One region of the Microbispora rosea genome, then DNA from elsewhere that is predicted to be linked to it. Evidence: riboswitches for the same ligand, from Rfam matches in the RefSeq annotation. Region 1 holds a riboswitch; the other holds the start of a gene.

Region 1 (3,463 bases):
CGAGCGGCGCGCCGAGGCAGAAGTGGATGCCGGCGCCGAACGAGATGTGCGGGTTGTCCGCCCGGCCGATGTCGAGACGGTCGGGGTCGGCGAAGACCTCGGGGTCTCGGTTGGCCGAGCCGAACAGCAGCGCGATCTCCAGACCCTTGGGGATCGTCACCCCGCCGACCTCGATGTCCTCCAGCACCCACCGCTCGAACATCTGCGCCGGGGTGTCGTAGCGCAGCACCTCCTCGACCGCCGTCGGCATCAGGCCGGGGTCGGCGCGCAGCCGCTCCAGCTCACCCGGGTTGCGGAACAGCGCCCACCATCCGCTGCCGGTGGCGTTGACCGTGGCCTCGTGACCGGCGTTGAGCAGCAGCACGCAGGTGCCGATCAGCTCGTCCTCGGTCAGCCGGTCGCCGTCGTCCACCACCTGGGCCAGCGCCGAGATCATGTCGTCGCCCGGCCGGTCCCTGCGCGCCCTGGCCAGCTCGCGCAGGTAGCCGGCGAACTCCGTGGCCGCGCGTACGGCCGTGTGCTGGGCCTCCAGCGAGGGGTTCAGCTCGTACATCCCGCAGATGTCGGCCGACCAGGGGCGCAGCAGGTGCCGGTCGGCCTCGGGCACGCCCAGCATCTCGGCGATCACGGTGACCGGCAGCGGCTCGGCCACCTCGGCCAGCAGGTCGCCGCCGCCGCGCTCGACCAGTCCCTCGGTCAGCTCGGTCGCGATCCTCCGCACCCGGGGCCGCAGCGACTCGACCATGCGGGGCGTGAACGCCTTGGACACCAGGCGGCGCAGCCGCGTGTGGACCGGCGGCTCGACGTCGAGCATCCCGGCCCGGATCACCCGCCAGAACGGTTCCTGGAACTCCGGCTCGGGCTCGCGGCCGAACGCCTCGTGCGTCGCCACGTGCAGGTAGGACCGGCCGAGGCGCCGGTCGCGCAGCAGCGCGTTCACATCGGCGTGGCGGGCGATCAGCCACTGCCCTGTCGGCTCGAAGAAGCTGACCGGATCGTTGTCGCGCAGGTCGCGGTAGGCGTCATAGGGGTACGCGATGAACTCGGCATTCCAGGGATCAAACTTCACAATGGACAACAATACGGATAAAAGGCCTGGCCTGGGAGTACGGGCGTACGGGTGCCTCATGCCGTAGGTTGGGGCGATGCCGAAGCGCCGCGAACAGCATCGCAGGGAACCTCGCGAACTCGGCGATCTGCCTTATGCCGATCACCTGGAGCCGTTCGACGGCCGGCTCAGCCAGGGCGGCGACTACGACACGGTCCTGTTCGACGGGCAGGAGTTCGAGGACGCCGACGCCGGAGGCGCCCGGTTCATGGAGTCGGCGTTCACCTCGGTGACGTTCACCGGCGGCCGCTATCGGCGCGCCCGGTTCTCCGACGTGTGGATGAACGGCGTGCGCTGGGTGGGCGGCGACCTCACCGAGTCCGTCTGGGTGGACGCGGAGATCGTCATGAGTGCCCCGGCCGGCACGGCGCTGCCCGGCGCCGAGATGCACCAGGTGTTCTTCCACCGCTGCAAGCTCGACTCGGTCAACCTCCGCGCGGCCGACCTGCGGGAGGTCTCGTTCGTCGAGTGCACGCTGCGCGACGTGGACTTCGCGGGCGCCACGCTGACCGGCGTCGACTTCCCCGGATCCACGCTCGAACGGGTGCGGTTCGACAAGGCGCGCATGTCCCGGGTCGACCTGCGCGGCGCCGTGTCCCTGGGCATCTCCGACGGCTACGACGCGCTGCGCGGCGCGACCGTCAGCGGTGTCCAGCTGATGGAACTCGCTCCGATGTTCGCCCACGTCCTGGGGGTCACGGTCGACGACGGCTGACCTCGCCCGAGCCGCCCGCACTTGCGGCCGGAGGGCGGGGTCGGGTTATAGTGCCGTCCAGGTCATGAGTGCCAGCGTCAAGCCCCGGCTTGCTGGCCGGCAACCCTCGCGCTCGCGGCGGGGTGCCCCGGGTGAGGACCGGGTCCGGCACGAGGTGTGCCGGGCAAGCGCGGGCTCCGCCTTCCGACGCCATGGCCGGGGTCCCCGACCCAGGAGGATTGGCGTGTCCGCACTCACCTTCGTCCAGCAGGCCGTCACCCGCATCTCCGAGCCCGATGTCGCCCCCATGCACCTGCCGGCCGTCGTGGGCGCCGATCTGGAGGTGCCCGTCAGGGGCGGCAGGCTCGTGCCGTACGCGAACCTCGACTACGCGGCGAGCGCGCCCTGTCTGGAGCCGGTGAACGCCGCCGTCGCGGCGGCGCTGCCGGCCTACTCCAGCGTCCACCGGGGCGCGGGCTACGCCTCGCAGCTCACGACGTCCAGGTATGAGCAGGCCAGGCACACCGTGCGGGCCTTCGTCGGCGCCCGGCCCGGCGACGCGCTGGTCTTCGTGCGCAACACGACCGACGCCATGAACCTGCTGGCCCGCAGCCTCCCCGAGGGCACGACCGTCGTCGTGTTCGAGACCGAGCACCACGCCTCGCTGCTGCCCTGGCCCGACGCCGTACGGCTCGCGCCGCCCGCCTTCCCCGGCGAGGCGCTTCGCGCGGCCGACGAGGCGCTGGCCGCGATCGACGGCCCGGCCCTGCTCGTCGTGACCGCGGCCTCCAACGTCACCGGCGAGCTGTGGCCGATCGCCGGGCTGGCCCACATCGCCCACCGGCACGGCGCGCGGATCGCCGTGGACGCCGCCCAGCTCGTCCCCCACCGCGGGCTCAACCTCGCCGCGCTCGACCTCGACTACGTGGCCTTCTCCGGGCACAAGCTCTACGCCCCGTTCGGCGCAGGGGTGCTCGTGGGCCGCCCCGACTGGCTCGCCGACGCCGATCCGTACCTGCGCGGCGGCGGAGCCGTACGGTCCGTGGGCGAGACGGTGGACTGGAGCGACGACCCCGAGACGCGGCACGAAGCGGGCACCCCCAACGTGCTCGGCGCGATCGCGCTCGCCGCCGCCTGCGACGCGCTGACCGCGACGGGCTGGGCCGCGCTTGTGCGGGAGGAGGAGCGGCTGCTCGCCCGCCTGCGTGCCGGGCTCGCCGCGATCCCCGGCGTCCGCGAGCTGTCGCTGTGGGGTCAGGACCACCCGCGCGTCGGCATCGTGTCGTTCACCGTCGAGGGCCGCACCGCCAGGGAGGTCGCCGAGGCGCTGTCGGCCGAGTGGGGCATCGGCGTCAGGGACGGCAAGTTCTGCGCCCATCCGTTCGTCCGCCACCTCCTCGGCGGCGGGGAGGACGGCGGCTGCGCGGACGGCACGGTCAGCGCCGTACGCGCCTCGATCGGCATCGGCACCACCACCGAACACGTCGACCGCCTCATCGACGCCCTACGCGACCTAACCCGGGCGTGATCTTGTAGTTTGTCGCAAGCATGCCCTATGACCTGCGGCGCGATCCTTCGTGATCATGCAATAAATCGCGCCCACACCGTCCGACCAGGGCATCCGCCTTTCGTGAAGTACAAGATCACGGCGGGGGTGAAGG
Region 2 (3,463 bases), on a different contig from region 1:
AACTCCTGGTAGGCCCGCAGGCCGCGCACGATGTTCTTGGACAGCTCGGTGCGGTCGATGCGCACGATCAGCTTGCGGTCGCCCACGAGGTCCCTGATCACGGTCATGTGCGACTCGACGTCCTGCTCGGCCGCCCGAACCCGCAGCGCCTCGCCGTTCACGCCGAGCGGGTGCACGCCGATCCTGGTGGTCCGCCCGTCGTACGTCACCGTGCGGGCGGCGTGGTCCACGCAGGCGCCGAGCAGGGTTTCGCAGCAGTCCATGAAGGCGCGGGCCCAGCGCGCGGTGAGGAATCCCGCGTGGTCGGCGCCGAGGATGCCGGTCAGCACCTCCGCCACGACGTCCTCCGGCAGCAGCGCGAAGTATTCCGGCGGCGCCCAGGGCGTGTGCGAGAAGTGGGCGATGCGCAGGTCCGGCCGCTCGACCCGGAGCATCGCCGGGGCCAGCGTCAGGTGGTAGTCCTGCACCATGACGCGCGCCCGGTGGGCCGCCTCCTCGGCCAGGGCCAGCGCGAAGGCGCCGTTGTACGTGCGGTACGACTCCCACTCGCGGCGGAAGCGCGTGCCGAACTCGGGGGAGAAGGGCGTGTTGTAGAGCAGGTGGTTGACGAACCAGAGGGTCGAGTTGGCCACGGCGTTGTAGGCCCGGTGGAAGACCGCGGGCGGAATGTCCAGCATGCGGATCGGCCCGGTCTCGAAGGCCCGGTCGAGCCGCCCGCCGGGGGTCTGGCGCACCGCGCCCCGGTCGCCGTCCGACAGCGCCGCGCAGACCCACAGGACGTCGGTGTCCCTGACCACCTCGGACAGACCGGAGACGAGCCCGCCCCCGCCTCTGCGCATGGTCAGGCCGCCGTCGTCCGACAGCGTGAAGGACACGGGGCCCCGGTTGGACGCGATCAGGACGGAGCTGCTCATCTTCGGGTTCCCTCGATCAGAGCGGGCGCGCATGCCGGAAGATTAATAAAAGCCGACCTCCGTCAATAGGATGTCAAGCGATCGCGGGAGGGCTGGATACGGCATGGCACTGGACGACACGACCGAGGAACTGGCCCGATCGGCTGCCCGGGGGGACCACCGCGCGCTCGGTGAGCTGCTGCGGCGCATCGAGCCCGACGTGCTGCGGCACTGCGAGCGGCTTCTACCGTATCGGCAGGACGCCGAGGAGGCCGCGCAGGACACGCTGCTCGCCGTGGCGCGCAACATCGCGAGGTTCGAGGGGCGGGCCAAGTTCAGCACCTGGCTGCACATCGTGACCGTGAACTGCGCCAGGACCACCTACCGCTCGCTCAAGCGGCGCTCGTCGGAGCAGGTGGAGGAGCTGCCCGAGCAGCGGCCGGATCCCCAGCGGGTGAGCGTAATCGCGGGGTCGCGGCTCGACCTGCTCGACGCGATGGAGGCGCTGGAGGCCGAGCGGCCCGACCTCGCCCAGGCGCTCGTGCTGCGCGACATCTGCCAGCTCGACTACGCGGAGGTCGCCGACCAGCTGAAAATCCCCCTCGGGACGGTCAAGTCCCGCATCCACCAAGCCCGCAAGTACGTGCAGAGCGCCCTCGGCGAGGCGTACGGCTGATACAAATCGTCTCGCGATGTGAGACGTAAGAACGGACACCGGGGACGCCGGGGTACAGTGCTAGGGACCTTTCCTCTGAAGGTCCTACAACTGAACATGCTCATCCAGAGGGGTGGAGGGACCGGCCCTGCGAAGCCCCGGCAACCTCCCCGGTGTCGAACTCGTGCCCACGAGGCCCGGCCGGGACAGGTGCCAATTCCGGCTCGCGGCCAGGGTGGTCGCGAGCGAAGATGAGGGAAAGGCCTCGCTTCATGGCGCACACCAGCACTGCCGCTAACACTGCCGCGAACACCGTCGAGTTCGGCCCCGCAACCGGTCTTTCGTGTCGCGAATGCGGCGCTCTTTATGAGCTCGGCCCGATTTTCGCCTGTACGGAGTGTTTCGGCCCCCTTGAGGTGGCGTACGACTTCGGCGAGGTTCGCCGGGAGGACATCGAGTCCGGCCCCGCGAACATCTGGCGCTACCGCTCCCTGCTCCCCGTTCCCGCCGGCGTGGCGGCCAAGCCCAACCTCCAGCCCGGCTGGACCAAGCTCGTGAAGGCCGACAGGCTGGCGGCCGAGCTGGGCCTTCGGTCGCTCCACGTCAAGGACGACTCCGGCAACCCGACCCACTCCTTCAAGGACCGGGTCGTCGCGATCGCGCTGGAGGCCGCGCGCACCTTCGGCTTCCACACGCTGTCGTGCTCCTCCACCGGCAACCTCGCCGGCGCGGTGGGCGCGGCCGCCGCCAGGGCCGGGCTGGACTCCTGCGTGTTCATTCCCGCCGACCTGGAGCCGGCCAAGGTCACCATGGCCGCGGTGTACGGCGGCCGCCTGGTCGCCATCGAAGGCACCTACGACGAGGTCAACCGCTTCTGCTCCGAGCTCATCGGCGACGAGCTCGGCGAGAAGTGGGGCTTCGTCAACGTCAACCTCCGGCCCTTCTACGCCGAGGGCTCCAAGACGCTGGCATACGAGATCGCCGAGCAGCTCGGCTGGCGGCTGCCCGACCAGATCGTCATCCCGGTGGCCTCCGGCTCGCAGCTCACGAAGATCGACAAGGGCTTCCGCGAGCTGGTCAAGCTGGGGCTGGTCGAGGATCGGCCCTACCGGATCTTCGGGGCGCAGGCCGAGGGCTGCTCGCCGGTATCCCAGGCGTTCAAGGCCGGGCAGGACGTGGTGCAGCCGGTGCGGCCCGACACCATCGCCAAGTCCCTCGCCATCGGCAACCCGGCGGACGGGCCGTACGTGCTCGACATCGCGCGGCGGACGGGCGGCGCCGTGGAGGACGTGAACGACCGGGAAGTGGTCGACGCGATCCGCCTGCTGGCCAGGACCGAGGGCGTCTTCGCGGAGACCGCGGGCGGCGTCACGGTCGGCGTGCTGCGCAAGCTGGTGCGCGAGGGCCGCCTCGACCCCGACGCCGAGACCGTGGTGCTGAACACCGGCGACGGGCTCAAGACGCTCGACGCGGTGGCCGAGCACGCCCGTCCCGCCGCCGTCATCCGTCCCTCTCTCGACGCGTTCCGTGCGGCATTCGCCAACTGAAAGCGTTTCAAAAAGCCCATCGGCAGTAACGAAAGCGAGCGAACAATGAGCGTTTCCGTGCGGATTCCGACGATTCTCCGGACGTACACCAACGGAGCCGCGGAGGTGAGCGGGGAGGGAGGAACGCTCCGCGAGGTCCTGCAGAAGCTCGACGCGGACTACCCCGGCATCGGCGGGCGCATCCTGGACGAGACGGGTAAGATCCGGCGTTTTGTCAACGTCTACGTCGGAGAAGAGGATGTCCGATTCGCCGACGGTCTGGACACCGCCACGCCGGACGGGGTGCAGATTTCGGTCATCCCCGCCGTCGCCGGAGGCTGAGCCGCCGCACCGGAGCCGAGCATCTGACATGCGCTTCTATCGGTGAA

What was found. Region 1 has a riboswitch for S-adenosylmethionine ahead of ACIBK1_RS00900 (aminotransferase class V-fold PLP-dependent enzyme). Riboswitches for the same ligand answer to the same signal wherever they lie in the genome.
Region 2: linked by a shared signal. The riboswitch ahead of thrC (threonine synthase) and the one ahead of ACIBK1_RS00900 (aminotransferase class V-fold PLP-dependent enzyme) in region 1 are both predicted to bind S-adenosylmethionine.

The regions. Positions count from the first base shown of each region.
Region 1 is NZ_JBITJO010000001.1:193,655-197,117, forward strand. It holds gene ACIBK1_RS00890 (cytochrome P450) at 1-1,069, opposite strand, end outside; gene ACIBK1_RS00895 (pentapeptide repeat-containing protein) at 1,146-1,823, shown strand; SAM riboswitch class IV at 1,884-1,999, shown strand; gene ACIBK1_RS00900 (aminotransferase class V-fold PLP-dependent enzyme) at 2,047-3,330, shown strand.
Region 2 is NZ_JBITJO010000011.1:231,212-234,674, reverse strand. It holds gene ACIBK1_RS34500 (alpha,alpha-trehalose-phosphate synthase (UDP-forming)) at 1-914, opposite strand, end outside; gene ACIBK1_RS34495 (RNA polymerase sigma factor) at 1,018-1,569, shown strand; SAM riboswitch class I at 1,667-1,806, shown strand; gene thrC (threonine synthase) at 1,821-3,095, shown strand; gene ACIBK1_RS34485 (MoaD/ThiS family protein) at 3,141-3,416, shown strand.